3 regions of the Methylobacterium guangdongense genome follow, and region 3 is predicted to be linked to each of the others. Evidence: predicted binding sites of a transcription regulator. Region 3 holds the regulator's gene; each other region holds the start of a gene.

Region 1 (8,595 bases), on a different contig from region 3:
CGGACGCGCATGCAGATCGAATCCGTCCCCCCGCGCCGCCACCTGCCGCCCCTGATGAAGCTGGCGCTCGAACTCGGGCCGCTGGTGCTGTTCTTCCTCGGGAATGCCTATTCGGAAAAATTCGGCGTCGCCCCCGACCAGAAGCTGTTCGTGGCCACCGGCCTGTTCATCGCGGCGACCGTGGTGGCGCTGGCGATCCACTACGTGCTGATGCGGCGCCTGCCGATCATGCCGCTTGTGTCCGGGGTGGTCGTAGTGGTCTTCGGCGGCCTCACCCTGGCGTTGCAGGACAAGACCTTCATCATGGTCAAGCCGACCATCGTGAACGCCCTGTTCGGCACGGTGCTGCTCGGCGGCCTCGCCTTCGGGCGGCCGCTCCTGTCGGTGGTGCTCGATTCCATGTTCAGCCTCACCGAGGAGGGCTGGCGCAAGCTGACCTTCCGCTGGGGCGTGTTCTTCTTCATCCTCGCGGCGCTGAACGAGATCGTGTGGCGGACCCAGACGGAGGATTTCTGGGTCAACTTCAAGGTGTTCGGCATCATGCCGATCACCGTGCTGTTCGCCCTGGCGCAGACCCCGCTGCTGACCCGCTACGAGAACAAGGCCGCGCAGCCGGAGGCGTAGTCGCCGCAGCCGGCGGCGCACCCGTTACTGCGCCGCCGCGACCTTGCCGGCGGCCCGGATCCGCGTGAGCACGCTCGCAAAATTCTCCGGCGTCAGGATGCCGACCAGCTTGTCGCGGATCACCCCGTCCGGCCCGATGATGAAGGTCTCGGGCACGCCGTAGACGCCGAAATCGATCGCGGCGCGGCCGCTCGCGTCGGCACCCACGGCGCTGAACGGCACGCCGTGCCGGGCGAGGAAGCGCTGCCCGGCCTCCGGGGTCGGCTCCTTGTAGTCGATGCCGACGAGCCGGATCCCCGGTTCCTTGGCGAGCCGCATCAGCATCGGATGCTCGACCTGGCAGGGCGCGCACCACGAAGCAAACACGTTGAGCACCGTGATCTGCCCCTTGAGTTCGCCGCTCGACAGGCCCGGCACCGGGGCGCCGCCGGCGGTGAGCCCCGGCACGGCGGGCAGGTCGAAATGCGGCACCGGCCTGCCGATCATCGCCGAGGGCAGGGCGGCGGGGTCGACCCCCGAGCGCAGGCGCAGGAAGAACACGGCGGCCAGCGCCGTGAAGGCCAGAGCCGGCAGGATCAGCAGCAGGGAGCGGCGGACCGGGGGCGGCCGGTCCGTCACGTCGTCGAGCGGCTCGGTCATCGCCGATCCTCGCCGAAACCCTTGAGCGCCCGCAACTGCGCCCGCCGGTCACGGATCGCGTTGCCGATGAGCGCGACCATCACCAGCGCCGTGAAGGCGTAGGCCGCCAGGATGAAGCCGCCGTGAGATCCAAGATCCATCGCGGCCCCCTCAGACCGGTTGTCCGACCGGCAAAGCCGTCGATGGCTGCGGTGTGATGCGGGTCTGGGTGCGGTCCAGGCGCTCGGCCTCGCGGATCGTTAGCGTCCGGACCCGGCGGCGCATGATCTCGGTGCGCATCGTGTAGAGGTGCAGCGTCGTGCCGCCGAGGGTCGCGGCGGCGATCATGACGAGCAGCGGGTACAGCATCGAGGGATCGATGGTCGAGCCGCCCATGCGCAGGATCGAGGCTGGCTGGTGCAGCGTCGACCACCAGTTCACCGAGAACTTGATGATCGGCAGGTTCACGGCGCCGACCAGCGTCAGGATCGCCACCGCGCGGGCCGCACGGTTCGGATCTTCCAGGGTCCGCCAGAGCGCGATGATCCCGCAATAGATCAGGAACAGGACCAGCATCGAGGTCAGCCGGGCATCCCAGACCCAGTAGGTGCCCCACATCGGCTTGCCCCAGAGGGAGCCGGTCACGAGGCAAATCAGCGTGAAGGCCGCACCGATCGGCGCGGCAGCGCGCTGGGCCACGTCGGCCAGCGGGTGGCGCCAGACCAGGGTGCCGATCGCCGACACACTCATGGCGCCGTAGAAGAACACGCCGAGCCACGCCGCCGGGACATGGATGTACATGATCCGCACGGTCTCACCCTGCTGGTAGTCGGGCGGCACGGTGAAGAAGGTCTGGTACAGGCCCACAGCCAGGACGGCGAGCGACAGGGCCGTGAGCCACGGCACGAGCGTGCCCGACCACCGCATGAAGTGGCTGGGATTCGACAGGCGGGTCCAGAGGGAAGGCGTCATCGCGGCTGCTGTCTCGGACATCGTGACGCCCGGTCTACCTTAGGGTGCGGTGCAGCAACAATGCGGGGCTTCAACGCGCCGGATCACGGGACCGCGCGCGTTGTCGAGCCGTCATTCGGCACGCCTAAACCCAAAACCGCGCATGCACCGCGCAACCGCCCTTGCGAAAACGGGTGAATTACGCATATAGATACGAACAAAAAGAGAACGAAAGAGCGTCACCGTATAAAGCTGTGGATGACGCAGCCCTTCTGCCGGATCGAACTGCCATGCGAACCGCCGACAAGCAGATCGCCGACATCCTCGTCCGCTACGGCGAGCCCTTCGGGGGCAACGTCTGGCGGGTCCAGGGCACGGCCGTCATCTATCACAAGACGCTGGAGCGGATCGCCGCGCAGGCCGGGATCGTGTTCGAGCCGCCGACCATCATCCGGGCCGAGCGCGACGAGGCGGTAATTCTCGTCACCGGCCGGCTGCCCGGTGCGAAGGCCGGGACCGAGCGGGTCGAGTGGTCGCTCGGCGAGGCCCTGGTCAACGTGAACTACCGCGTGTCCGGCAAGCAGGCGGCCTACGTCTACGCCATGGCGGAGAAGCGCGGGAAGGACCGCGTCATCCTCAAGCTGATCGAGCTGCACGGGCTCGTCTACTCCGAGGAGGAGGCCGACGAGTTCCGCGCCCACCAGATTCCCGTCCGGGCCGTCGACGAGGATTTCGAGGAGGCGCCCGCCTTCGACGACGTCACCGAGGCCGAGGGCGACCTCAAGCGTCGGATCGACGAGGCCGAGACCATCAATGCGGTCACCGATCTGATGCTGGACGGCGCCACCCAGACCACCCTCGCCGCGATGCCGCCCGGCACCCGCGACGAGGTCCGCGACTACGCCAAGGCGCGCCTCGTGGCGCTCGGCTGGCCGAAGCGCCCCGGCCGCCGCAGCGCCGCCTGACCCCGAATTCCTAACCGCAGGAGACCGCCATGCATCGCGCCACGCGCCGCACCGTGAAGACCCGCCGGGACTGGAGCATCGAGACGCTGTCGTACTCTCCGTCGCGGATCGTGCGTCTCGGCGACGAGAAGGTCGCCATCCTGTTCCCGCCGCTGGATGAGGGTGGGGCGTGGCAGCTCTACCCGCACCCCGACACGTTCCCGGGACTCAACTTCGAGGGCCTGCCGGCCCCCCTGCAACCGGAATTCCTGGCCTTCCCGGATCTGCCGGAGGTCGAGCGATTCCTCGGCATCCGCGACGAGGCGCCGACCGCCCTGGCGGCGTAAGTGTTTATCCGAACTGAGCTTACAAAGGGCTCAGCCCTTTGGCGGGTCCTCGGGGCAGGGCCCTGAGACGCCCCCGGGGCTCCGCCCTGGACCCGCGAAAGGGCTCGCCCTTTTGAAACCCCGAGCTGAGCCCCGGTGGAGCGCTTCGGCCTCCGGGGTGAAGGCGCCATCGGGGCCGTGGAGCACGAGGGGCGGCAGCAGGCGCAAGGCCGCGCGGCTGCCCTTCGTGGCGGTGATCAGCACGCGGATCGCCGGGGCCTCGGCCCGGGCATGGACGGGGCGGATCGCCAATCCGCCGAAGCGGCCCCGGAGGGCATCGAGGCAGGCGGGGAGCGCGTCGGCCCGATGGATCAGCCCGAACCGCCCGCCCGGTCGCAGGATCGCCGTGCAGGTGCGGATCCAGGCCTCCAGACTTCCGGCGGGGAAGGTGTGGGCCGACGCCCGGCCCGGCTGCGGCGAGACCCGGTGCGCCCCGGCCTCGAAGAACGGCGGATTGGTCAGCACCACGTCGAACCGGTCCGGCAGCAGCCCGGCGGCGTGGCGTTCCGCCGCAGGGGCGAGCACGTCGGCTTCGATCACCGCCGCGTCGATGCCGTTGAGGGCGGTGTTCGCCCGCGCCGTCGCGGCCAGCGCCGGATCGCGCTCGACCAGGGTGGGTCGAAGGCCCGGCACCAGGGCCGCACAGGCGAGACCGACCGCGCCGGTCCCGGCGCCGACATCGCACAGCCGATCGCCCGCCGCGGGAACCAGCAGCCGGGCGAGCAGGATCGCGTCGGTCCCGGCCCGGTGCGCCCCCCGGGGCGGCTGGTGCAGCCGCAGGAGCCCGTCCAGCAGGGCGTCCGGCGCCTCCGTCACGGTTGGCGCAACTCGTGGGCGAGGCCGGCATCCACGAGGAGGCGCCGCGCCTGGGCCTCGTGGTCGCGCGGCACCAGGAGGCGCTGCCCGAACATGCCGATCGACCCCTCCATCAGGCTCATATGGCTGTCGGCCACGAGCACCGGAATCTCGGCCGCCTCGAGCACCGTGCGGGCGAACCCGATCAGCACGACGTCGTTGGCCCGGATCAGTTCGATCATCGGACCGCCCCGCGGGCCGGCGATTTCGCCGCGTCGGCTCGGCACCCCGGGCGACCCATATGGTACGGGAGCCGATGTTGCGGCGCCGCGGAGCCCGTGCGAAGGGATCGCCCGCCGCCCGGGGCGGAACCGGTCTGGAGGTCACGCATCTTGGGTATGGCCCTGTCCATCGAGAACCCGAAGCCTGAGGTCGAGGCGGGGCTGAACGACCTCGTCGCGCTGGTGACGGACGGCATGGCGCGGGTCAACACCACGATCCTGTCGCGGACGGGTTCCGAGGTGACGATGATCCCGGAGGTGGCGAACCACCTGATCGCCTCCGGCGGCAAGCGCCTGCGCCCGATCCTGACCCTCGCCTGCGCCAAGCTCTGCGGCTACGCCGGGGATACCGACGGCGACGTGAAGCTCGCCGCCAGCGTCGAGTTCATGCACACGGCCACGCTCCTGCACGACGATGTGGTCGACGAGAGCGACATGCGCCGCGGCCGTGTCGCGGCCCGGATCAAGTGGGGCAACGAGGCGTCCGTGCTGGTGGGCGACTTCCTGCTCGGCCAAGCCTTCCGAATGATGGTGGAGGTCGGCTCGTTGAGGGCGCTCGACATCCTCTCCGCCGCCGCCACGGTGATCGCCGAGGGCGAGGTGATGCAGCTCACCAACGCCAAGAACCTGGAGACCGACGAGGCCGCCTATCTCGCGGTGATCCGCGGCAAGACCGCCGAGCTGTTCGCGGCGGCCTGCGAGGTCGGGCCGGTTCTGGCCGGACGCCCCGAGGCCGAGCAGGCGGCGGCGCGGTCCTACGGCATGAGCCTCGGCATCGCGTTCCAGCTGATCGACGACGTGCTCGATTACGGTGGCACCTCGGCCGAGCTCGGCAAGAACGTCGGCGACGACTTTCGCGAGGGCAAGATCACCCTGCCGATCGTGCTCGCCTACCGCCGGGGCAGCGAGGGCGAGCGCGGCTTCTGGCGGCGGACCCTCCAGCAGGGCGAGATCCGGGACGGCGATCTGGAGACCGCCCTCGACCTGCTCCAGCGCCATGGCGCCCTGGAGGAGACCGTGGCCCGCGCCCACCATTACGGCGCCGAGGCCCGGACGGCGCTCGACGTGTTTCCGGATGGCCCGGTGAAGGCGGCGCTCAACGGGGCCATCGATTTCTGCGTGGCGCGGGCGCGCTGAAGCGGCGCATCGCTGCCGGAACTGCGATGCCGGTCCGACTCAACGCGTCGCGGACCCCAGTGCCTCCGCCAGGGCGGGCGCCAGCCCGCGCAACTCCTCCAGATGGGCCGCCGTCAGCGTCCGCAGCAGCGCCTCGGCGCGGGGCGTGAGCGTCAGCTCGCTCCGGCGGCGATCCTCCGCGGCCCGCGTCTTTGACAGCAATCCGGCATCGACCATGCGGGCGACCAGTTCGGCGGCGCTGTGGGGCGCGATGAGCAGTTGCTCCGCCAGCAGCCCGACGGTGGCCGGGGTGCGGTCGACATGGCCGGCCAGGGTCAGCAGGGCCTGATGCTGCTGCGGCGGCAGCCCGGCCCGGGCGGCCGCGGCTTCGCTGAACGCCAGGAATCGTCGCAGCTGAAAGCGGAACCGCGCCAGCGCCGCATACTGCTCGGTCGATAGCCGCTCGTCCCCTGAGGCATCCATCGCCATCCCCCCGGTGATCGGGCGCTCATGCGCATCCCATGCCGGCCGGCACCGGCGCGCTTGCTGAGCCGTCGAGCGTCGCTTGTATATATCGTAATCCGATATAAATGGCTGTGATCGATGGGGGAGAACCGTAATGGACGGTGGGACCGAGTTCGGGCGCAGCGGCGAGGGGCCGCGGCGCCGGGCGCTGGGGGATTTCAGCGCCGACCGGCGCGTGGTGATCCTGGCCGGGATGGCGATCGTCACCGGCACCGCGGCGAGCGGCACGGCGTGGATCCTGCTGACGCTGATCGGGCTCGTGACCAATCTCGCGTGGTACGGCCGGTTCGACACGGCCCTGACCTCCCTCGCCGGCGCCACGCCGGGCCCGTGGATGGTGGGGATCCCCGTGATCGGCGCGCTGATCGTCGGCGCCATGGCGCGTTACGGCTCGGACAAGATCCGCGGCCACGGCATCCCGGAGGCCATGGAGGCGATCCTGATCGGGGGCAGCCGGATGTCGCCCAAGGTGGCTTTGCTGAAGCCCCTCTCCTCCGCGGTCGCGATCGGCACCGGCGGACCGTTCGGCGCCGAGGGGCCGATCATCGTCACGGGCGGCGCGGTCGGCTCGCTGTTCGCGCAGTTCTTCCACCTGAGCGCCGCCGAGCGGAAGACCCTGCTGGTGGCGGGCGCCGCCGCCGGCATGACGGCGATCTTCGGGACCCCCGTGGCGGCCGTGCTGCTCGCCGTCGAGGTCCTGCTGTTCGAGTGGCGCCCGCGCAGCCTCGTCCCGGTGACGGTCGGCGCGGTGACGGCGGCCTGCTGGCGTCCGGCCCTGTTCGGGGCGGGCCCGCTGTTTCCCTTCACCGACAACCCCGCGCTGCCCTGGTGGGGCCTGCCGGCCTGCGCGGCTTTGGGCCTCGCCTGCGGCGTGATCTCGGGCGTCCTGACCCGGGCACTCTATGCCCTCGAGGACGGGTTCGGCCGGTTACCCCTCCACTGGATGTGGTGGCCGGCCCTCGGCGCCGTCGTGGTGGGTCTGGGCGGCCTCGTCGAGCCGCGGGCGCTCGGCGTCGGCTACGACGTGATCCACGACCTGTTGTCCGGCCACATGCTGGTGGGCGCCGTCGTGACGATCCTGCTCGTGAAGGCGGTGATCTGGCTCGCCGCCCTGTCGTCGGGCACCTCGGGCGGCGTGCTCGCGCCGCTGCTGATCCTGGGCGGGGCGGTGGGATGGCTGATCGGCCTGCTGCTGCCGGGCGCCCACGGGTTCTGGGCGCTGATCGGGATGGCGGCGATGCTCGGCGGCACGCTGCCGGCGCCGCTCACGGGCGTGGTGTTCGCGGTCGAGGTGACGGGCGACGTCGCCGCCCTCGCACCGTTGCTGGCCGCAACCATGACGGCCTACGCGGTGACCGTGCTGCTCCTGAAGCGCTCGATCCTCACGGAAAAGATCGCCCGGCGCGGCCAGCACATCACCCGGGAATACGGGATCGACCCGTACGAATTCACCCGGGTGGAGGCGGTGATGACCCGGACCGTGGACACGCTGAGCGCCGAGCTGCCGCTGACGGAGGCGCTCTCCGCCATCGAGGCCGGCGCTCACCATGCCTACCCGGTCGTCGATGCGGTGGACCGGCCGGTCGGGATGGTCTCGCGCAGCGACGCCCTGCGCTGGACCGCGGAGGACCAAGTGAGCGATCCGATGGAGGATACGCTCGGCGAGCGCGTCTCGGATGCCGATATTGCCCTGGTCCATCCGGGCGACGTGGTCTCGCACGCCCTCGACGTCATGCTGTCGGCCGGTCAGGGCCGCCTGCCGGTCATCGATCCGCAGAGCGGACGCTTGGTCGGATTGCTGACCCGCAAGGACCTGTTGCAGGTGCGCGCGACCGTCGTGCGGGCCGAGGCCGAGCGCAGCGCGTTCTTCCGGAGGGGCCGGAACGAGCGCCGGGCGGGATCGGGAGCATGAGTGTGGTGATTCGCATCCCGGGACGGACGATCCCCCTCGATCGGCTCAAGCCCGGCGCGTGCTATCTAGCGGCGGGAGCCGACGGGCCGGATCTCGCCCTCGTCGTCACCCGGGACGGGCGACGCGAGGCGCTGCTGCTCAACCGGCGCAGCGGCGGGGGAGGCCATTTGCCGATCGTATCCGGCCTTCGCGTAGATACGGATGTCCTCGCGTTGCGCGGCGCCGTCCTGACGCCCAATGGGGCGATCGGCGATATCCGATCCGGCCAGGGCGCCGCGAATCCAGCCGCCCTCCATCTCGGCGACGGCAGCGCCTATCTGTGCGGCCGCGACGAGTCCGGGCGGCTGGCGACCTTCGATGTCGTCAGCGGCGTCGCCAGCGCGATCGATCCGGGCGACCTGCCGCACGCAATGCGCTGGCGCGTGATTGTCCCGGAGGCCGGC
Region 2 (10,168 bases), on a different contig from region 3:
CGAGGGGAAGAGTTCGCATCCAGATGTTGTCCATCGGTATTGCCGAGCCCGTGCCTAGCCCATGGCGGCCCAAGTGTCCGTAGCGGGTGCGCCACACTCCGCCCGGGACGGCTGAAGTTGCGGTTTCATCCTCGCTAAGCACAGCTTTTTCGGGGCAGGTGAACAAACAGCGCGGTGTATCGTGCAGAACGTGTCGCGCCGGGATCGATCCGGATCCCGCGCGCCGGATCGTCCGGCCCGACAACGGACCGGATGCAATCGCCCGATGGGTTTGGAAAATCCCCTGCCGGAACGGAAGCGGATCGCGACTGGAGACGAGAATGCGGGCGCCGATCCCGCTCGGCGGGCAGGCCCGTCGATGGGTTGCCGATCGTCCCGGACGATCGGCAGGCCGCTCAGTTGCCCTGACCGACCGCGGTGCTGATCTGGTTGTAAACGCCGCCCATCCGGTTGACGTAGACGCGGATGCTTCCAGCCGCGACCAGGAAGATCAGGGAGCCGATCAGTGCATATTCGATGGCCGTAGAGCCCCGCTTGTCGCGGACGAACCGTGCCATACCGACGGCCGACGCATCCGCGCCGCTCGCGGGAATCCCGGATTGCGGGACCCTGTTCTCCGCGCTGCCGCCGTTCGGGTCATGCATGGTTGAAACCGCCCTTCCACCTCGCCCCGCCAATTCGGCGGACAGCGCGGCCCGACAGAGGTTCTAACCGGTCGGCGATTTCTGCGATCTTAATGTAGTCTTCGAAACAGCCTCGTTCTTACTGGTCGATCGAGAATATCCCCAAGCGAAGCCTCCGTACGAAACAGGGCGCCCCCGTCGATACGGGAGCGCCCGGGCCGGTCAGGCGTGTCCGGCCTTGTGCCGGAGATCGTCGATGCGCTTCGAGGCTTCGGCCTTATCGAGGTCGGGATCGAACGCCTTGGGCTCCTTCGCCTCCTCCGACAGGGTCTTCAGGTAGGAGGCCTGAGCGCCGGTCATCGGCTCGCCGCCGGTGGTCCACTGGTCGGGATCCTTGATCTGGTTGGAGACGTCCTTGGGATCGGTCTTCGGATTCGCTTCGGGCGACGAGGCCTTGGCATCCGACTTCGCGTCCGACTTCGCAGGCGCCTTCGCGGTTGACTGGGACATGGTCGATTTGTTCCTGAAATGTTCCGACTTCCCGAAGGCAACGCGTGGCCCGGCGCGCAGTTCCGGCAAAGCGTCGGGACGGTTGCCTTATCCCCGACCTTTCCATCCCGTCCGCCAATCCTATTGATGACCCTGGCGTCCGGGGCGGCGCCGGGGGCGTCGCGAGGTCCGGATGAGGTCGCAAGGGATGACAGGGCACGGGACCGGACCGGCAGCGTCCGACGCGCGGGTGCTCATCGTGATGGGCGTCTCGGGGTCGGGGAAGAGCACCGTCGCGGCGCTGATCGCGGAGCGCCTGGGCTGGACCTTCATCGACGGCGACAGCTTCCACAGCCCGGAGAACGTGGCGAAGATGCATGCGGGGCACGCCCTGGACGACACGGACCGCGCCCCCTGGCTGGCGCGGATCGGGGCCTGGATCCAGGCGCGGCTGGAGGCCGGGGAGTCGGCGGTGGTGGTGTGCTCGGCCCTGCGCCGGGCCTACCGGGACAGCCTGACCCACGGGAGCCGCCGGGTGCGGCTCGTCTACCTCGAGGGGGACAGGGCCTTGATCGCCGGGCGCCTCGCCGAGCGCCACGGGCACTTCATGTCGCCCCTCCTCCTCGAGAGCCAGTTCGCGACGCTGGAAGCCCCAGGCCCCGACGAGCACCCGATCACCGTCGGGATCGCGGACCCGCCCGCCGTGATCGCGGAGCGCGTCGTGGCGTGTCTCGAGGCGGACAGTGGAGCGAACCGATGACGGCGCAACCCGGCAAGGCTTCCGGCATCGCCCTGGTGATCTCGGATGTCGACGGCACCCTGGTGACGACCGACAAGCGCCTCACCGCCGCCACGGTCGCGGCCGTGGGCCGGCTGCGGGCCGCCGGGATCGGCTTCAGCATCGCCTCGGCCCGGCCGCCGGTCGGGCTGCGGGGGCTCGCGGCCGAACTCGGCCTCGACCTGCCGATGGGCGCGTTCAACGGCGCCAGCGTGGTGCGGCCCGACCTGTCCACCATCGAGGAGCGGACCATCCCCGAACCGGCCGCCCGGGAGGCCCTCGACCGGATGCTGGCCGAGGGGCTCGACGTCTGGGTGTTCGCGCGCGGGGCGTGGTGCCTGCGCGATCCGCACGGGCCCTACACCGACCTCGAGCGCCGGACGATCGGCGCCGAGCCCCGGGTGGTGGCCGATCTCGGCACGCTCATGGGCGAAGCCGGCAAGATCGTCGGCGTGAGCCGCGACCACGCCCACTTGGCGGATTGCGAGGCGCGGATCGGGGCGGCGCTCGCCGACGGGGCCACCGTCCACCGCTCTCAGCCCTACTATCTCGACGTCACGCCGCCCCATCTCGACAAGGGCCGGTTCGTCGCCTGGATGAGCACGCATCTCGGGATCCCGCCGGAGCGGATCGCGACCTTCGGGGATGCCGGCAACGACCGCCCGATGTTCGCCCGCAGCGGCTTCTCGGTGGCGATGGGCAACGCCGAGGACGCCGTGAAGGCCGCGGCCAGCGCCGTCACCGATGGCAACGACGCGGACGGCTTCGCCCACGGCGTCGAACGCTTCATTCTTCCTTAACGGCCCGTCTGCCGAAGTGCGGATCACGTCGGCGGCGCATCCCCGGCGAATGTCTCCGGCCTGTGTCCGGCGGAGCACAGGGGGCCTCCGCCCACAGGTTGCCGAAGCGGGGCCGCTTTCCGGCCTCATTTGCCCGCGACCTAGCTTGACCACAGAACAAGCAGCACCGGGTCTCGGAATGCATCGCCTTCTCCTGGCCGCCTCCCTCGCGGTCGTGCCTGCCGCCGCCTTCGGGCAGGCGCACGACAACATCGACGCGTTGATCGAGCAGCAGGCCAAGGCGAACGGCGTTCCGGCGAGCTTCGTGCACGCGGTGGTCAAGCGCGAGAGCAACTACAATCCGCGCGCCAAGGGCGGCAGCGCGCTCGGCCTCATGCAGATCAAGCACGCGACCGCCCGCAGCCTCGGCTATACCGGCGACGCCGCAGGTCTGTACGACCCGGCGACGAACCTCCGCTACGGCGTGGCCTATCTCGCGGGGGCCTACCGCACCGCTCAGGGCAACCTCAGCCAAGCCTATCAGTACTACAACCGGGGCTATTATTACGCCGCCAAGCGCCAGGGCATCTCCACCGAGGTCGCCTCCGTGGTGGCGCCGGTCGCCGCCTCGGCCAGCGCCCTGGCGAGCCTGTTCGGCGGCGGCGCCGCGGATGCCAGGACCGCCCCCGCGGCCCTGGCCTACGCCCCCACCGCCGCGGCCGTCGCGGCGCCGACCGAGACGGTCGAGGTGCCCCTGCCCCCGCGTCGTCCGGCGGCCCTTGCGGGCACGATCCAGTTTGCCAGCCTGTCGGTCGAGCCGACCGCCGCTGCCGCTGCCGCCCCGGTGGCGCAGGCCGCCCCGATCACGCAGGTCGACGCCGTTGAGGTCCCGCTGCCGCCGCGCCGGCCGGCCGGATTCGGATCGGCCGCCACCGTCGAGCTCGCGGAACTTCGCCTCTCGCCCAAGGCCGAGCCGATGGCCGAGCCGATGGCCGAGCCGGCCGCCCAGATGACCCTTGCCGCCGCGTCGGTGCCCGTCACCGAGGCGGTGGAGGTGCCGCTGCCGCCGCGCCGCCCGACCAGCCAGATGCTGGCCGCGGCCGCGCCGCGCCGCGCACCGGCCACAGCCACCGTCCAGGAGGCCGTCGCGCTCCCGGTCGACTAGGACCGCCGGGCCTGCGTGCGTTCGGAACGGGCATCGGAATGGGCCCCTGCCCACACAAGGATCATGCTCAAGCCTTGACCATCGGGACGTTCCGCAACACATAGGCGCCACGCCAGCAGCGTGGTTGGGCCGGCGCGGCACAGACCTACGGCCGGTCGCAGCGGCCGGGCACGGGCGGCGCAACACAGATCTTCTGGGCAGGATACGCGGATCTTCGCGCGCAGGCTTGGACAGCGTTTGTCCGAACCGTCGTGCGCGACCGATCTTGAAGCGGCGGGCATGCAGGGCACGGACTCTGCTTTCGAGCTGGCAGGAAAGCGGACGGCGCCATGACCGGCGTGTTAGAACAGGAATCGCTCTTTCTCACGGACCTCGGGCGCCGCGTCAGGCACGCGCGCACCGTGCGCGGACTGTCGCGCAAGGTCCTGTCGCAGACCTCCGGTCTGTCCGAGCGCTACATCGCGCAGCTGGAGGGCGGCCAGGGCAACGTCTCGATCATCCTGCTGCGGCGGGTCGCCAACGCCATGGGCGTGCGGCTCGACGACCTGATCACCGGTAACGACGCCCAGCCCGACTGGCCGCTGATCCGCGATCTCCTCAGCCACGCGAGCCCGGCGCAGGTCGCGGCCGCCAAGCAGGCGCTGTCCGGCGGCAGCCGGCCCGAGGCCGGAGACCGCCCGCGTGTCGCGCTGATCGGCCTGCGCGGCGCCGGCAAGTCGACGCTCGGCAAGCTCGCGGCCGAGCGGCTGGGCTGGACCTTCGTGGAATTGAACGCCGAGATCGAGCGGGAGAACGCGCTCTCGGTGCGGGAGATCTTCGCGATCTACGGCCAGGAGGGCTACCGGCGCCTGGAACAGGCGGCCCTGCGCCGCCTGACCGAGCATCCGGGGCCGCTGATCCTGGCGACGAGCGGCGGCATCGTGGCCGAGCCGCTGACCTACGATCTGCTGCTCCAGGCCTTCTACACGATCTGGATGCGTGCCCGGCCGGAGGAGCACATGAGCCGCGTGCGCGAGCAGGGCCACCTCGCCACCACGGGCGACCACGCCTCGGCGATGCAGGAGCTGCGCGCCGTGCTGGCGAGCCGCGAGCCGCTCTACGCCCGCGCCTCCGCCACGGTGGACACCTCCAACATCCCGATCCAGACGATGCTCGACCGGCTGACCTCGGCCATCGAGACGCGCTTCGGGCAGGCGGTCTCGCCGGCCGGGTGACAGCCATGCCGGCGACGCAGGTCCCCGACCGCGCCAGCCCTTGATCGCTGCCCCGCGGCGCCCCACGCTTAGGCGGATCTTGAAAGGTCCTGGTTTCAAAAGGTCTGTGACCTTTTGCGGGTGCAGGGCAGCGCCCTGCTGTCGGGCCCTGCCCGGCGTCGGGCTTCGCACCGACGCCCCGCCGAAGGGATGATCCCTTTGGAATCCCGCGACCGGAGATCGGTCGGTGATCCGCCGCCCAGGAACCTTTTTTCACTTGGAGGCTCGGACATGAGCGCCAGTCCTGTCCGCAACGCGGAGTCCCGCGATCTCGCGATCCTCGATCCCGTCTGGTCGCGGTTGCGCACCGAGGCGGAGGACCTGCTGCACACCGAGCCCCAGCTCGCCTCGTTCATCGTGGCGACGATCCTGAACCACACCACCCTCGAAGGGGCGGTCGCCCACCGGGTCGCGGCCCGGCTCGGGCACCCGTCGCTGCCGGCCGAGCTGATCGCCCATGCCTTCTACGAGGCGATTTCGGCCGATCCCGACATCGGGCAGGCGTTCCGGGCCGATATCGGCGCCGTGATCGATCGCGATCCCGCGACGCTCCGCGCCCTCGAACCCGTTCTCTACTTCAAGGGCTTCCACGCGCTGCAGGCCTACCGCCTCGCCCACCACGTCTGGAACCGCGGCCGGCGCGACCTCGCCCTCTACCTCCAGAGCCGCGTCTCGGAGGTGTTCCAGTGCGACATCCACCCGGCCGCGCGGATCGGCCGGGGCGTGTTCCTGGACCACGCCACCGGGCTCGTGGTCGGCTCGACCGCGGTGATCGAGGACGACGTCTCGATCCTGCACGCCGTGACGCTCGGCGGCACCGGCAAGCAGCGCGGCGACCGCCACCCCAAGATCCGCCGCGGCGTCATGATCGGCGCCGGCGCCAAGATCCTCGGCAACATCGAGGTCGGGGCCTGCGCCCGGGTCGCGGCAGGCTCGGTGGTGCTGCGGCCGGTCCCGCCCAACACCACGGTGGTGGGCGTCCCCGCCCGCGTCGTCGGCACCGCGGGCTGCGACGATCCGGCCCGGGCCATGGACCAGCTCGTCGCGCTGGACCAGTTCATCCACCTGGGCGACGGCATCTGAACCGGCCTATCGTGCTTGCCGCTCCGTCCCCGGCGTGGCAAGCCCCAGCCCTATCCGCGGCGCCTGCGCCGCCAGGGAGACCCAACAGCGTGACCAAAGCCGAAACCGCGAAGCTCCAGGACTACCTGCGCCGCAAGTTCGCCAACAACAACATCCGCCTGACGGCGATGAAGACCGGCGATTCCGCCGAGGTGTTCATCGGCGAGGAGTCGATCGGCGTGATCGCCGACGACAAGGAAGACGGCGACGATTCCTTCGTGTTCCGGATGGCGATCCTGGATATCGACCTCGAAGAGGAAGCCTGAACCACAGGGCGAATTGGTTCCGCCGGGATCGACCTGTGCATGGGTTAACGCTAACCGGCGGTCTTGCTTAACACGCGGTAAATGGCGTGGCTAAACTGCGCGCGACCTGTAAAGGAGCGCGAATAATGGTTTTCACGCCTGCCGCCCTCGATTCGATCCGGACGCTGTGCATCGGCCTCGCGCTCTCGGGGCTGATCGCCACTGCATTCGAGCTGTTCGCGGCCCGGCGGGCGAGCTTCAGCCTGCTGCAGTCCGGCGGCCTTCCGGCGGTGGCCGCCCTGCCGATGCTGGCCTTCTCGGCCCCCTTCATCATCCTGCGCAACACCGTGCGCGGCCGGCGGATCGAGGGCCGGCCGATGCCGTTCGTGATGCTCGCCACGGTGATCGCCTGCGGCTGGGGCCTGCTTTCGGGCCGGGTCGCCCTCGACCTCGCGGCGATGCTGGTCGGCGCCTGACCCCTCAGGGTTCGGCGGTCGCCACCTGGGCGGCGCCGTCCTTACCCTCCAGGGAGACCCAAGCCGGGCCGTCCTGGCCGGCGCGCTTGATGAAGCTGTAGCCGGTGCGCCGCCAGGGGCGGATCGCGTCGGTCTTGTTGTCGAGGATGACGTCGCCCTGGTCGGTGCGCACCGTGAGCACCGCATGGCCCTCGTTGATCTCGTCGATCACCACGGTCATCAGCAGGGCGCGCCGGGGCAGGCCGCGCTCCACCAGCATCCGCCGCTTCAGGAGCTGGTAATCCTCGCAATCGCCCGACCCGTCATCGGGGAAGTCCCAGCGATCGACGACGCCCCAATGCGCCTGATCGGTGATCGGCCGGATGCGCGCGTTGACCCGCCGGTTCACGCTGAGCAGCGTCCGCCAGACCGCCACGGTCAGCGGGATCACGCGGGGCTCGGCGGGATCGACCGTGCATTCCTCGGGCACCCGCGTGCAGAACTCGGTCCAGCCCGCGATCGCGCGGACGGCGCCGGTCGGCTCCTCCACGGAGGCCTCGCCGGGGAGGACGAGACGCGCATGGGCATGGGTGGTCGCGCCGCTCAGCGTCAGGATGAGGCCGATCAGGGCGAAACTCGCCGCCTGCCGGCCCCGGCGTACCGCGCCGGTCCAACCCCGCCACCGCAGGGACTCGAACGCCTGAGACGTGAATCCGACATCCGCGTGCCGCATGGTCCAAGCCCCGCCGCCCGATGATGACGGAAAGGTGACACGGCCTTCGGCGACGCACAATGGGCTGAAGCGGGCAAAGAAACGGCTGCGCAGCGCATTGGTTCCGCAGGATGTCGATTTTTCTCCGCAAAACGCCGCAGATCCGCATGCACTGCGCGAATACCCGTTCTGCGGGGCTCTGGAAGTGCTTGATTCGCGTCAGCTTTGCCGGCTTGTCAAAGGGCGCCCGCGCGGTGGATTCGCGGCGGGTTCTCAGCTTCGCAAAAGATCGGCCAGTCCCCGAGACTTCGGCCGCAGCCAGGACAAGGACACCGTTATGCAGCCCGCCATCCAGCAGGTGATCAGAGCGCTCGCCGAGGATGGTCGGGCCGGCGCGATCCAGATCGCCGAGCACGCGGTCAGCGCCTACCTCGCCGATGCGCCGAGCGAAGGCGACCGGACCCTGTCGCGGGACATCCTGGTGCGCGACCTCGCGAGCCTGCGGGGCATCGCGCCCCATCTCGCCGGGTTCATCGGCCGTGTCGAGGCCTACGTGGCGAGCCTCGCGCAGCCCTCGCTGAGCCGCGCCGCCTGAACGAAAACGGCCATCCAACACACGACCTCATCCTGAGGTGCCGGAGCGCAGCGGAGGCCTCGAAGGAGCCCTCCAGAAGCCGCCGTGATGTCTGGAACCCTCCTTCGAGGCCCGCTGACGCGGGCACCTCAGGATGGGGGGGTTGGTCAGGAGTGCACGATCGACCGGCGGTGCACTGCGCCGAGCCTTTGCATCGGCGCTGACCCTAGCGTCGATCCGCCAGCGGACCCGGCGATAGGCGTCAGCGGTTCGCGGTGGTGACGGGGGATGTGACGCCGCCGAGCGATACCCAGGCGACCGCATCCTGGCTCTCGCGCTTGATGAACACGTAGCCGGTCCTGTGCCAGGGCAGGATCGCGCTGGTCTTGTTGTCGAGCACCAGATCGCCCCGGTCGGTGATCAGGGTCAGCACCGCGTGGCCCTCGCCCTTCTCGTCGATCACCACGGTCATGCGCATCGCCCGGCGCGGCAGGCCGGCCTGGACCAGCAGGTGGCGCTTGAGCAGCTGGAAATCCTCGCAGTCGCCGATGCCGTCCTCGGCCAGATCCCAGCGATCGGCCACGTGCAGGTGGTCCTGATCGGTCATCGGCTCGACGGCCTTGTTGACCCGGCGGTTGACCGACACGATCGTCGCCCAGGTGGCGGGCGTCAGGCTGATGCGGGCGGGCTCGGTCCGGTCCACCGCGCACTCGGCCGCGTAGGACTGGCAGAACGTCACCCACGCCGCGATCGGCTTCGCATCGCCCTGCACCCGGGCACCGACATCGGCGGGAAGGCTCGCCAGCGTCTGAGCCTCGGCCGTGGCGGCGAGGCCGGCGAGGCCGAACACCGCGAGGGCCAGACCGCAGACGGCACGGCGGCCGCGGGAGAGCCGACGCGATGCAGAGCCGGACACCTGCCCCTGCACCTTGGAAACCGCGAACCGCATCGCCGTGTCTCAACCGTTAAGCTCTCGTTAACGAAAGCTCTCACGCCGGCGGCCCGGCGGCAATCCGCCGATTAACAAAAGGTTAACGCTGTGCGCAACGCGGATAAGGCAACCGATCGGCGGGAGGTGCGGGGCGGCGTTGGAAACAGCGCGAAATCGTGATGGGGCCGCCGCGGGCCCGACGCGGCCAAGTCCCGTTGTATCGGTACCGCACCCGCGCGAGGACGCCTGTGGGCGGCAGGAGGAACGCCCATGCGGTGCGCGAACGGAGTGACCGGACTGTTTCTGGCCGGACTTGTTGCAGGCTCGCTCTCGACAATCCCGGCCCGTGCGGCTCCCCCCGCCGCACCGTCCACCGCCGCGGGCTCGGCGGACCTGAAGAGCGATGGCCCGACCCAGCCCGCGAAGGTCCAGGACGGCCAGTACACGGACAAGAACGGCGACCCGACCTACCACATCACCGACGACGGCAAGAAGGTCGATTGGTACACCATGTCCGGATACCTCCGGTACAACGCCAATTGCATCGTCTGCCACGGGCCGGACGGCATGGGCTCGACCTACGCGCCCTCCCTGGTCGATGCTCTCAAGGGCATGGACTACGCGCACTTCGCCGGCATCATCGTCGGCGGCAAGAAGGACGTGAACGCCGCCCAGGAGCTGGTCATGCCGGCCTTCGGCGATAATCGGAACGTCATGTGCTACATGCCGGACATCTACACCTACCTGCGCGCCCGCTCGGACGGGGCGCTGGGCCGCAACCGGCCCCCGGAGCACGAGCCCAAGCCCGCTGCCTTCGAGAAGGCGGAGGATGCCTGCATGAAGTGACGCCGCCCGCGCAACATCCAGTCATGTATGGCGGAACCCCCCCCCCCGTTGCGCGGATCGGTTGCGCACGACATACTCACCCCGTGAGACTGAAGAGCGGGCAGCAAGCCCGCCGAGGGGGTCCGCAGGGGGTGAGACGTGGCTCAGGGATCGGGTGTGCGCCGCCATCTGTGCGGCATCTGGACGGCCTGGACGG
Region 3 (10,168 bases):
GTCCGAGGAGCGTGATGCGCGGATCGGCGGCCACGTCGGTCGCGTCGAGTCCCGCCACAACGCTGCGGATCGTGAGCACCGCCGGGTCCATCCCGGCGAGCCACGCCATTCCCTGCGCGTAGAGCCACGTCACCCCGTATTGCAGCGTGAGCACCCCGCGCCGCTCGACCGCCCGCACCGACGGCACGAACGGCACCTCGTGCCAGAGCCGGGACAGTTCCCGGTCGAACGGGTAGCGGAACCACGGGGTCTGGCGCAGGAACACGGCGTAGTCGGCGAGCAGCCGCGCGTTGAATCGGTCCTCCTCCGTGGGTTCGGGGCCCCGCCACCACGCGGTCACCGCTCCGATGGTGCGCTCGTAGGCGCCTCGGATCAGCATCTCGGCGGTGAAGCTGAGGCCGATGATGTAATCGGTGACCGTCTGGCCCGCCGTGACGTCGCCGGTGCGGGAGGCCGCCCGGGTCGCCCCGCACAGGCTGGTCCAGAAGCCCGCGGTGGCCGCCCAATAGTCGAAGGCCGATTCCGATGAGGCCTGCGTCACCCCGGCGAGATCCGCGTAGGCGTAGACGATGTGCCATTCGGGGAAGGTCAGGTAGCTGTCGCCGGCCGCACGCTTGTAGCCCGCGGCGGCGATCCCGAACCGCGAGCCGCCCTGCAGCGCAGGATCGGGCTGGACCGTGCAGCCCCCCTCGATCGCCGCGACCGGCAGGAGGCAGGCGAGCGCGAGGAGGGCCAGCCCGGCACCCGCCCGGCGGATCGCCATGCGCCAGCGGCGGGCGCTCATGCGGCGACCCGCGCGGCGCCGCGCCACGGCCACCAGCCGAGCACCACGCCGGCGAGGCCGAGGCTCAGATGCGGGCCGTTCGAGAGCAGCGGGCTGTCCTGAAAACCCTTCAGGACCAGCGACAGGTCGAGGACACTCGACCCGGTGAACACCCCGACCACGCCGTCGAGGAGGTAGATCGCCCCGAAGGCGCGCAGGAAGGTCACGGCGGCGTCCCGCGACCACAGGGCGGCGGCGAGCGCCCACAGGCCGGAGGCGAGGTGGAGGGCGTCCTTGTAGACGTCGAGCCGGAACAGGCCGAACACGCGGCCCTCCGCGTCCCGGAAGGCCGGGATGAAGTCGGTGGCGGCGGCGAACAGCAGGATGGCCGCGAAGGCGAGGGCTGCCGCCTGGGGAGGCGTGAGTCTCACGGGCGGATCCTTGCTCAGTCGAGGTAGGTCGACCACAGGGCGTTCCGGAACAGCAGCCCCGGATCGTACCGGCGCTTGGCCGCCACGAAGGCGTCGAGCCGCGGATAGGCCCGGGCCATCTGGTCGCGCCGGGCATGCAGGCGGTAGGGCAGGTAATGGGCCCCACCGAGCGCCACGACGCGCTCGATCAGCGCCTCGGTCATGCGCATCATCGCGGCCTCGTCCTGCGGGGTGAGCCCCTGCGAGAACGACATCACCGCGCCGATGCGCGGGGTCGGCGCGTAGGCGAGCGTCGAGTCGGGGTCCGCCGCCACGTAGCGCAGGGTGACGTTCAGGCAGTCGCAGCCCGAGCCCGGGATGATCTGCCGGCAGGCGGCAAGGAACCCCGCGAACCGGTCGGGCGGCACGAAATACTCGTGCAGGATGTCGGTGCGGCTGCGGTCGCGCGCCGCGAGGTTGGCGACCGGCTCGTTCATCAGGCTGTTGCGGGTGGCGAGGCCCGGATCCAGCGTCGGGTTGAGCCGGGTCTCGGCGATCCAGCGGGCGCGCTTGCCGAATTCGCTGCCGACCTGGGCGCGGTAGATCTCGCGCGAGACCGCCGTGAATGCGCCCTGGCTGGCCGCCGCGGGCAGGACCTTTGGCGGGTGCTCCGCCTCCGCGTAGGTGACCAGGATCGCCTCGTCGAAGAACCCGGCCCGCGCCACCGAGAGCCGGCCATAGGCCATGCGCAGCCGCGGGTCGTGCGCCAGAGCGGCCACGAAGGCGGGGGCGAAGTCGGCCGACGGCATCACCGCGTAGGTCGGCGTCAGGAGGGCATTCGGCACCATCTCGACCACGAGGTCGACCACGATCCCGAACAGGCCGTAGCCGCCCATCGCCAGCCCGAACAGCTCGGCGTTCTCGGTGCGGGAGCAGGTCACGAGGCTGCCATCCGCCAGGACGAGGCGGAGGCTGCGGACCGTGGAGCCGAACGGCCCGCGCGGCGCCGGCCAGCCATGGGCGTTCACGCTGAAGGTCGAGCCGATTCCGAAATCGCTGTTCGACTGCATCACCGCCGGCGAGAAGCCGATCCGGTCGAGTTCCCGGATGACCTGCGACCAGCGCGCCCCGGCCCCGACCCGATAGAGGCCGGCGGCCGTATCGGGCTCGATCGGGCCACCCTCCAGGGTCAGTGCCGTCCCGTCGCGGGCGAGGCTCTGGCGGCCCATCGAGTGGCGCGCGACGCCGACCGCGACCGGGCGGCCCGCCGTGGCGGCGTCCCGGATCTCGGCGCGCACGGCTTCGATCAGGGCTTCGGTCGATCCCGTCGGGAGCTTGGCGTGACGCACCACCGGAGTCGGGTTGAGGCCGCTCGCATCGTTCAGGATGGTCCGCGGCGCGGCCTGGGCGGCCCGCGGCAGCAGTGCGGCGGCCGCCAGGACGCCGCCACCCGCGAGGAGTCCACGTCTGCTCGGTCGAACTCCGCCCATGCCGCGCCCCGTCCCGATTCGCTCACGGGGTGATCGAATCGCCCCGCCACGTATCCTGCGCCGGGGGCCTGTCCGGCGGCGTGAGCTTGCGCACCGGCCCGCAAGACCGATACGACGGGCGCATCCCGATCGCGGCTGACGGGCCTCGACAACCATCCCGCCGGACGGCACAGAGCGTAGCCATAACGCTCTTGCAGAACACTTGCGGAACGTTTAACCTGTTCGCGATTTGTTTCAGCGGCCGTCCCCGGGGCGGTCCCAAAGCCGCGAGGCCCCCGTCGATGCTCACGCGCAAGCAGCTGGACCTCCTGCGGTTCATCCAGAGCCGCATGCAGGAATGCGGCGTTCCCCCCTCCTTCGACGAGATGAAGGATGCGCTCGACCTCAAGTCGAAATCGGGTATCCACCGGCTGATCACGGCCCTGGAGGAGCGCGGCTTCCTGCGCCGCCTGCCGAATCGGGCGCGCGCCATCGAGGTGATCCGTATTCCGGAAAGCCTCTCGCAGGCGGCTTCGCCGGCCCCCGAGCCGCGCCGCTTCACCCCGAGCGTGGTGGAGGGCGGCAAGTCCCGGCAGCCGGCGGCCTCGCCGATGCCGGCGAGCGCGCGGATGATCGACGAATCCGGCCGGGCGGTCTCGATCCCGGTCATGGGCCGGATCGCGGCCGGCACGCCGGTCTCGGCGATCCAGAACCAGAGCCACGCCATCACGCTCTCGCCGGACTTCCTCGCGGGCGGCGAGCATTATGCTCTCGAGGTGCGGGGCGATTCGATGGTCGAGGCCGGGATCCTCGACGGCGACCTCGTGGTGATCCGCAAGCAGGACACCGCCAATACCGGCGACATCATCGTGGCGCTGATCGACGACGAGGAGGCGACGCTCAAGCGCCTGCGCCGCCGTGGCTCCTCGATCGCCCTGGAAGCCGCCAACCCGGCTTACGAGACCCGCGTTCTGGGTCCCGACAGGGTCCAGATCCAGGGCCGGCTCGTCAGCCTCGTGCGCCGCTACTGAAGCGGCTCGGCCGGGGCTTCGGCGCCGGCCTCCACCGGGGCCTGAGGCGCCTCGGTCGCGGCCATGCCGCCGGCCGTTTCGGCGGGGGGATCGGCTTTGGGTGCGGGCCGGGGGCGCCAGGGGACGGACCGGCCGTCGCCATGGGCGGTCTGCATCGTGAATCCGGCCCCGTCGGCCCGAAGGGCCACGGCCCCGTGTGCGGCCAGGACCCGGCGGTCGATCACCAGCGGCCCCATACAGGTCGGCGGTGCCGTGAGGCTCGTGATCAGCACGGCCGCCCGGGCGCAATCCTCCGGGAAGGCCCGGCGGTCGCGGACCAGGGTGACCGGCCTCCCGTCCCGCAGGAGGGCGGTGCAGCCGAGCCGGTCGCAGCGCCCCCCGGCGCGCGCGCCGGACCCGCGATCGAGCCGCCGCCCGTCGCCATCCGCCTTCAGCCATTGCTCCAGCACGAAATTTGAGGGGCTGCCGAGGACCGAGAGGCTTCCGTCAGGGCCGCGCACGGCGGCGCCCCAGCCCTGGCGGTCGACGTAGAGGTCGTGGCGCTCCGGCCGGGCCAGCAGGCCGAGGCCCAGCAGGATGGGTGGCAGGGCGAGCCAGCGCAGCCGCGAGGCCGGCAGCGTCGCCAGCAGCAGGGCCGCCGTCAGGGCGGCGAGCGCGCCTGTGCCGAAGGCCGGTACCACGAGGCTCGCCCGCTCGAACCCGGCGATCCAGTTCGAGATCGCCAGCATGCCGCCCACCGCCTGCCCCATCAGCCACCAGACCGGCCGGTCGAGGGCGAAGGGATAGGCGAGGCACCCGATCACGGCCGCGGGCATCACCACCAGCGACACCAGGGGCAGGGTCAGCGCGTTGCCGATGAGGCCGAAGGGCTGGATCGTCTGGAAGTGGTAGGTGGCGAAGGGCGCGGTCGCGATCTGCGCCACCAGCGTCGTCGCCAGCGTCCCGGTGACCGCCGACAGGCCGGTCCCGACGAGGCGGCCGATCCGCCCCGCCCCGGGCCGCACGAACAGGCGCCCGTCGATCAGCCGGGCGCAGGCGATTAGCCCGGCGACCGCGCCGAACGACATCTGGAAGCTCGGGCCGAGCAGCCCCTCCGGCTCGCGGGCGAGCGCGATCAGGGCGGCGAGCGCGAGGTTGCGCATCGACAGGGCCGGCCGGTCGGCCAGGATCGCCCCCAGCATGATCAGCGTCATGATCAGCGAGCGCTCGGCGGCGATGTCCCAGCCCGAGAAGGCGCAGTAGGCGCTCACCCCCACCATGGCGAAGCTGGCCGCGATCTTCTTGATCGGCCAGAACAGGGCGCAAAACGGCACGAGGGCGAGGGCGGCCCGCACCAGCCAGAACACGACGCCGGCGGCCAGCACCATGTGAAGGCCCGAGATCGAGACCACGTGGTAGATGCCGGCGGCGCGCAGGGCGTCGTTGGTGGCCGGGCCGATCAGCCCCCGCTTGCCGGTCACCAGGGCGGCCGCCACCGCCCCCGCCTGCCCGCCCTCGGACTCCGCGATCCGGCGGGTCAGGGCGTTGCGGGCCTCGTCCAGCAACGCGGCGAGGCGTAGGCCCAGGGGCGGCGGTTCCGTGGGTGCCCGCACCGTCACTGCCCCGAGGAGCGAGCCGACCGCGCCGATCCCCTGGAAATACGCGTCCCGGGCGAAGTCGTAGCCGCCGGGCCGGGCCGCCTCCGGGGGCGGCAGCAGGCGGGCGGTCGCCGCGATGGTCTCGCCGGGCCGCGGGATCGGCGTCTTGCGGAACGAGACCCGCACCCGCACCGGCCGCGCTTCGGGTCCGAGCCCGGCAAAGCTCTCCACCCGGATCACCAGCCGCGCGCCGACCTCGCGCTCGTCGAGGGCCTCGACCGTCCCGGTGAGCGGTCCGATCGTGGTCCGGGCCAGGATCGGCGCGGCCACCTGCGCGACCCGCCAGGTCGCCGCCGCGAAGCCGAGGAAGGCGAAGCCCGCTGCCAGCGCCAGCGCCATCGCCACCGGCCGCGCCCCCAGGAACGGCACCGGCGCCAGCGCCAGGGCGGCCCCGATGAGCGGCGCGGCCAGGATCGGCGTTCCGTCAGCGGCGCCGAAGTAAACGAGAATCCCGGCCCCGAACGCCACCGCCAGCCAGGGGAACAGGCGGCGCTGCTCCGCCTCCCGGGTGAGGCCATCGGCCACCCAGTGGCGGAACGCCGGGAGCGCAGGCACGCGCGGGCCGGTGAGCGCCAGGGCGCCCCCCGTCAGCCTCGCGCCGATCCGCCGCATTGCCCCTGCCCCGATCCGCGCGACCTGTCGTCGGCGGCCGGGCGATTCCCCGGCTGATTCTTAACGCATCCGCGGCCCCGTGCTACAGGCGGCGCTTCGTGCTACGTGCGCCCTGTCGAGCCCGCTCCAGTCGCGCTCACCCTTTCGCGCTCCCCGCCCCGCCCCGAACATACCGGACCGATGTCCTCAGCCGTCGTCACGCGCTTCGCCCCCTCGCCCACCGGCTACCTGCATATCGGCGGGGCCCGGACGGCCCTGTTCAACTGGCTCTACGCCCGCCACACGGGCGGCAAGATGCTGCTGCGCATCGAGGATACCGACCGGGAGCGCTCCACCAAGGGCGCGATCGACGCGATCCTCGACGGACTCACCTGGCTCGGCCTCGACTGGGACGGCGACGTGGTGTTCCAGTTCGCCCGGGCCGAGCGCCACCGGGCCGTGGCCGAGGAACTGCTGGCCGCAGGCCGCGCCTATCATTGCTACGCCACCGCCGAGGAACTCACGCAGATGCGTGAGACCGCCCGCGCCGAGGGCCGGGCTCCGCGCTACGACGGCCGCTGGCGCGACCGTGACCCCTCCGAGGCGCCGGCCGGCGTCAAGCCGGTCATCCGCCTGCGGGCGCCCACCGAGGGCGAGACCGTGGTGGAGGACGCCGTCCAGGGTCGCGTGACCTGGGCCAACAAGGATCTCGACGACCTCGTCCTGCTGCGCTCGGACGGGACGCCGACCTACATGCTCGCCGTCGTCGTCGACGACCACGACATGGGCGTCACGCAGGTGATCCGCGGCGACGACCACCTGACCAACGCGGCGCGCCAGACCCAGATCTTCTCCGCGCTGGGCTGGGACGTGCCGAAGATGGCCCACATCCCGCTGATCCACGGGGCCGACGGGGCCAAGCTTTCGAAGCGCCATGGGGCCCTCGGCGTCGAGGCCTATCGCGATCTCGGCTACCTGCCGGCCGCGCTCCGCAACTACCTCGTGCGGCTGGGCTGGAGCCATGGCGACCAGGAGGTGTTCTCCACCGAGGAGATGATCGCGGCCTTCGATCTCGGCTCGGTCGGGCGCTCGGCGGCGCGGTTCGACTTCGCCAAGCTCGCCAACCTCAACGGCCTCTACATCCGCGGCAGCGCCGATGCCGACCTCGTGGCGGCGATCGAGACCATCCTGCCGCAGGTCGGGCCGGAGCGCGGCCTGTCGGCGCCGCTGCCGCCGGACCTGAAGGCCAAGCTCACCCAGGCCATGCCGGGTCTGAAGGAGCGGGCCAAGACCCTGATCGAGCTCCTCGACAGCGCCTATTACCTCTATGCGCAGCGCCCGTTGAGCCTCGACGACAAGGCCCGCGCCCTCCTCTCCGACGAGGGCCGCGCGCGCCTCGCCGGGGTGAAGCCCGCCCTGGAGGCTCTGCCTGAATGGAGCGCGGCCTCGACCGAGGGTGCCGTGCGCCAGTACGCGGAGGAGGCGGGCTGCAAGCTCGGGCAGGTGGCCCAGCCCCTGCGGGCGGCGCTCACCGGCCGGACCACCTCCCCGCCCCTGTTCGACGTGATGGCGGTGCTCGGCCGGGACGAGACCCTGGCCCGGATCGGCGATCAGGCGCCGCAGGGCTGAGGCCGCCTGTCCGGCCGGGAACCGCCGGTTGCGGCCCGGATTTCGCTTGGTGGGATTCGTTTAACGAATTCGCTTGGCGTCGGGGTCCGGTTGTCACCGACCCCGTTGCTGCTGCAGTGCCGTTTGGGTAACCCATGCCTGTGAGCACCCGCAGCATAACGCGGGTGCTTGAGGCCCCCGGGGCCGATTCGGCACAGCCCGAGTTCGGCATCCGCCACGTCGCCAGAGAAGGGTCCACGATCCATGAGCGCACCCAGCACCATCACCGTGGACGGCAAGACGATCGAATTGCCGGTCAAATCCGGCACGATCGGGCCGGACGTCATCGACATCGGCAAGCTCTACGCCCAGACCGGCGCCTTCACCTTCGATCCGGGCTTCACCTCGACGGCGAGCTGCGAATCGAAGATCACCTACATCGACGGCGACGAGGGCGTGCTGCTCTACCGCGGCTACCCGATCGAGCAGCTCGCCGAGAAGGGCGACTTCCTCGAGACCTGCTACCTGATGCTGTTCGGCGCCCTGCCGACCGCCGCCCAGAAGGCCGATTTCGACTACCGGGTCACGCGCCACACCATGGTGCACGACCAGATGAACCGGTTCTTCACCGGCTTCCGCCGCGATGCGCACCCGATGGCCGTCATGGTCGCCTCGGTCGGCGCGCTCTCGGCCTTCTACCACGACTCGACCGACATCACGGACGAGAGCCAGCGGATGATCGCCTCGATCCGCATGATCGCCAAGATGCCGACGCTGGCGGCGATGGCCTACAAGTACTCGATCGGCCAGCCCTTCGTGTATCCGAAGAACGATCTCGACTACACCTCGAACTTCCTGCGGATGTGTTACGCTGTTCCGTGCGAGGAGTATGAGGTCAACCCGGTCTTCGCCAAGGCCCTCGACAAGATCTTCATCCTGCACGCCGACCACGAGCAGAACGCCTCGACCTCGACCGTGAGGCTCGCCGGTTCCTCGGGCGCCAACCCGTTCGCCTGTATCGCCGCCGGCGTCGCCTGCCTCTGGGGGCCGGCCCATGGTGGCGCCAACGAGGCGGCGCTGAAGATGCTGATGGAGATCGGCACGCCGGAGAACGTCGGCAAGTACGTCGCCAAGGCCAAGGACAAGAACGATCCGTTCCGCCTCATGGGCTTCGGCCACCGGGTCTACAAGAACTACGATCCCCGCGCCCGGATCATGCAGAGCACCACCCACCAGGTGCTGAAGGAACTCGGCAAGACCGACGATCCGCTGCTCCACGTCGCCATGGAGCTGGAGCAGATCGCCCTCAAGGACGACTACTTCATCGAGAAGAAGCTCTACCCGAACATCGATTTCTACTCGGGCATCACCCTCAAGGCGATGGGCTTCCCGACCGACATGTTCACGGTGCTGTTCGCCGTGGCGCGCACGGTCGGCTGGATCGCCCAGTGGGCCGAGATGATCGAGGATCCCTCGCAGAAGATCGGCCGCCCGCGCCAGCTCTATGTCGGCCCGGCCCAGCGCGACTACGTGCCGGTGGACCAGCGCGGCTGAGGCGGGACCTGTCCCGAAACACGATCAGCGGGGCGGCCGAGAGGCCGCCCTTCGCGTTTGCGGAGGTGATCGAACGCCGCCTGCCCTACCGCCCACCCTACGACTGGGCGGCGATCCGCGCCTTCCTGGCCAAGCGGGCGATTCCCGGCGTCGAGACGACGGACCCCGCGGCGGCCTACGCCCGCACGATCAGCGTCGCGGGACGGCACGGCCTCGTGACGGTCGAGCCGGGCGGCGACGGCCTGCGGGCGACGCTCCACGGTGTCCAAGCCGACGACGCGCCGGCCGTCGCGGGCCGCCTGCGCCGCCTGTTCGACTGCGACGCGAATCCCGCCGCGATCGCGGATTGCCTCGCCGGGGACCCGGTTCTTGCGCCCCTCGTGACGGCCCGGCCGGGCTTGCGCCTGCCCGGCGCCTGGGACCCGTTCGAGACCGGCTGCCGGGCGATCCTCGGCCAGCAGGTCTCGGTGGCCGCCGCGATCGGGCTGGCGGGGAAATTGGTGGCGGCCTTCGGGACGCCGCTCGCCGCACCGGTCGGCGGCCTGACCCATGTCTTCCCCGCGCCGGCCGATCTCGTCGAGGCGGATGTCGCCCTCGCCCTGAACATGCCGCGCGCCCGCGGTGCGGCGATCCGGGCATTGGCGGCGGCGGCGCTCGCCGATCCCGACCTGTTCGCCCCGGCCGAGTCGCTGGAGGACGCGGTGCTGCGCTTCACGGCGATCCGCGGGATCGGGCCGTGGACCGCGCAGTACATCGCCATACGGGCGCTCAAGCTGCCCGACGCCCTGCCGGTGGGTGATGTCGGCCTGCTGCGGGCGCTGGAGACCGGCACCGGGCGGCCGAGTTCGGCGACGCTCCTGGCGCGGGCCGAGGCGTGGCGGCCGTACCGGGCCTACGCGGCGCAGCACCTCTGGGCGGCGGACGAGGCGGCTGTGAAGGGGCGGTGAAGCGAGCGGCCCCGTCCTTCACCGTATCGCCAGGGTGGGCTAACTCCATGACCGGCCGAGGGCTTGGATTCGATGTCGGACGAGGACGAGGACGCGCGCGAGAAGCTCGTCGCGAACGAGCGCATCAAATTCACGTCGACCTACGCCAATGGTCTCGC

What was found. Region 3 encodes LexA, which represses DNA repair genes until DNA is damaged. Its sites were predicted from a motif close to TGTTCNNNNTGTGTTCNG; they were not measured.
Region 1: the regulator LexA is predicted to act here: its motif matches at 2,407-2,424, upstream of AAHG09_RS10670 (trna delta -isopentenylpyrophosphate transferase).
Region 2: the regulator LexA is predicted to act here: its motif matches at 1,142-1,159, upstream of AAHG09_RS20705 (DUF3072 domain-containing protein).

What each region holds. Positions count from the first base shown of each region.
Region 1 is NZ_JBBXMX010000004.1:182,335-190,929, forward strand. Features, by position in the region: gene AAHG09_RS10650 (septation protein A) at 10-624, shown strand; gene AAHG09_RS10655 (DsbE family thiol:disulfide interchange protein) at 649-1,263, opposite strand; gene ccmD (heme exporter protein CcmD) at 1,260-1,403, opposite strand; gene AAHG09_RS10665 (heme ABC transporter permease) at 1,414-2,214, opposite strand; gene AAHG09_RS10670 (trna delta -isopentenylpyrophosphate transferase) at 2,484-3,158, shown strand; gene AAHG09_RS10675 (hypothetical protein) at 3,188-3,484, shown strand; gene AAHG09_RS10680 (tRNA1(Val) (adenine(37)-N6)-methyltransferase) at 3,515-4,339, opposite strand; gene AAHG09_RS10685 (putative signal transducing protein) at 4,336-4,560, opposite strand; gene AAHG09_RS10690 (polyprenyl synthetase family protein) at 4,717-5,736, shown strand; gene AAHG09_RS10695 (MarR family winged helix-turn-helix transcriptional regulator) at 5,776-6,204, opposite strand; gene AAHG09_RS10700 (chloride channel protein) at 6,335-8,152, shown strand; gene AAHG09_RS10705 (hypothetical protein) at 8,149-8,595, shown strand, end outside.
Region 2 is NZ_JBBXMX010000011.1:179,375-189,542, reverse strand. Features, by position in the region: gene AAHG09_RS20710 (Flp family type IVb pilin) at 396-644, opposite strand; gene AAHG09_RS20705 (DUF3072 domain-containing protein) at 846-1,133, opposite strand; gene AAHG09_RS20700 (gluconokinase) at 1,321-1,872, shown strand; gene AAHG09_RS20695 (Cof-type HAD-IIB family hydrolase) at 1,869-2,690, shown strand; gene AAHG09_RS20690 (lytic transglycosylase domain-containing protein) at 2,869-3,834, shown strand; gene AAHG09_RS20685 (helix-turn-helix transcriptional regulator) at 4,164-5,048, shown strand; gene cysE (serine O-acetyltransferase) at 5,319-6,170, shown strand; gene AAHG09_RS20675 (DUF3126 family protein) at 6,260-6,475, shown strand; gene AAHG09_RS20670 (DUF6949 family protein) at 6,601-6,930, shown strand; gene AAHG09_RS20665 (transglutaminase-like cysteine peptidase) at 6,935-7,642, opposite strand; gene AAHG09_RS20660 (hypothetical protein) at 7,959-8,216, shown strand; gene AAHG09_RS20655 (transglutaminase-like cysteine peptidase) at 8,458-9,144, opposite strand; gene AAHG09_RS20650 (c-type cytochrome, methanol metabolism-related) at 9,397-9,972, shown strand; gene AAHG09_RS20645 (FIST signal transduction protein) at 10,129-10,168, shown strand, end outside.
Region 3 is NZ_JBBXMX010000009.1:138,577-148,744, forward strand. Features, by position in the region: gene AAHG09_RS18280 (hypothetical protein) at 1-784, opposite strand, end outside; gene AAHG09_RS18285 (DUF4383 domain-containing protein) at 781-1,194, opposite strand; gene AAHG09_RS18290 (FAD-binding oxidoreductase) at 1,209-2,663, opposite strand; gene lexA (transcriptional repressor LexA) at 2,945-3,673, shown strand; gene AAHG09_RS18300 (ComEC/Rec2 family competence protein) at 3,667-5,922, opposite strand; gene gltX (glutamate--tRNA ligase) at 6,103-7,530, shown strand; gene gltA (citrate synthase) at 7,774-9,063, shown strand; gene AAHG09_RS18315 (DNA-3-methyladenine glycosylase family protein) at 9,129-10,010, shown strand; gene AAHG09_RS18320 (hypothetical protein) at 10,083-10,168, shown strand, end outside.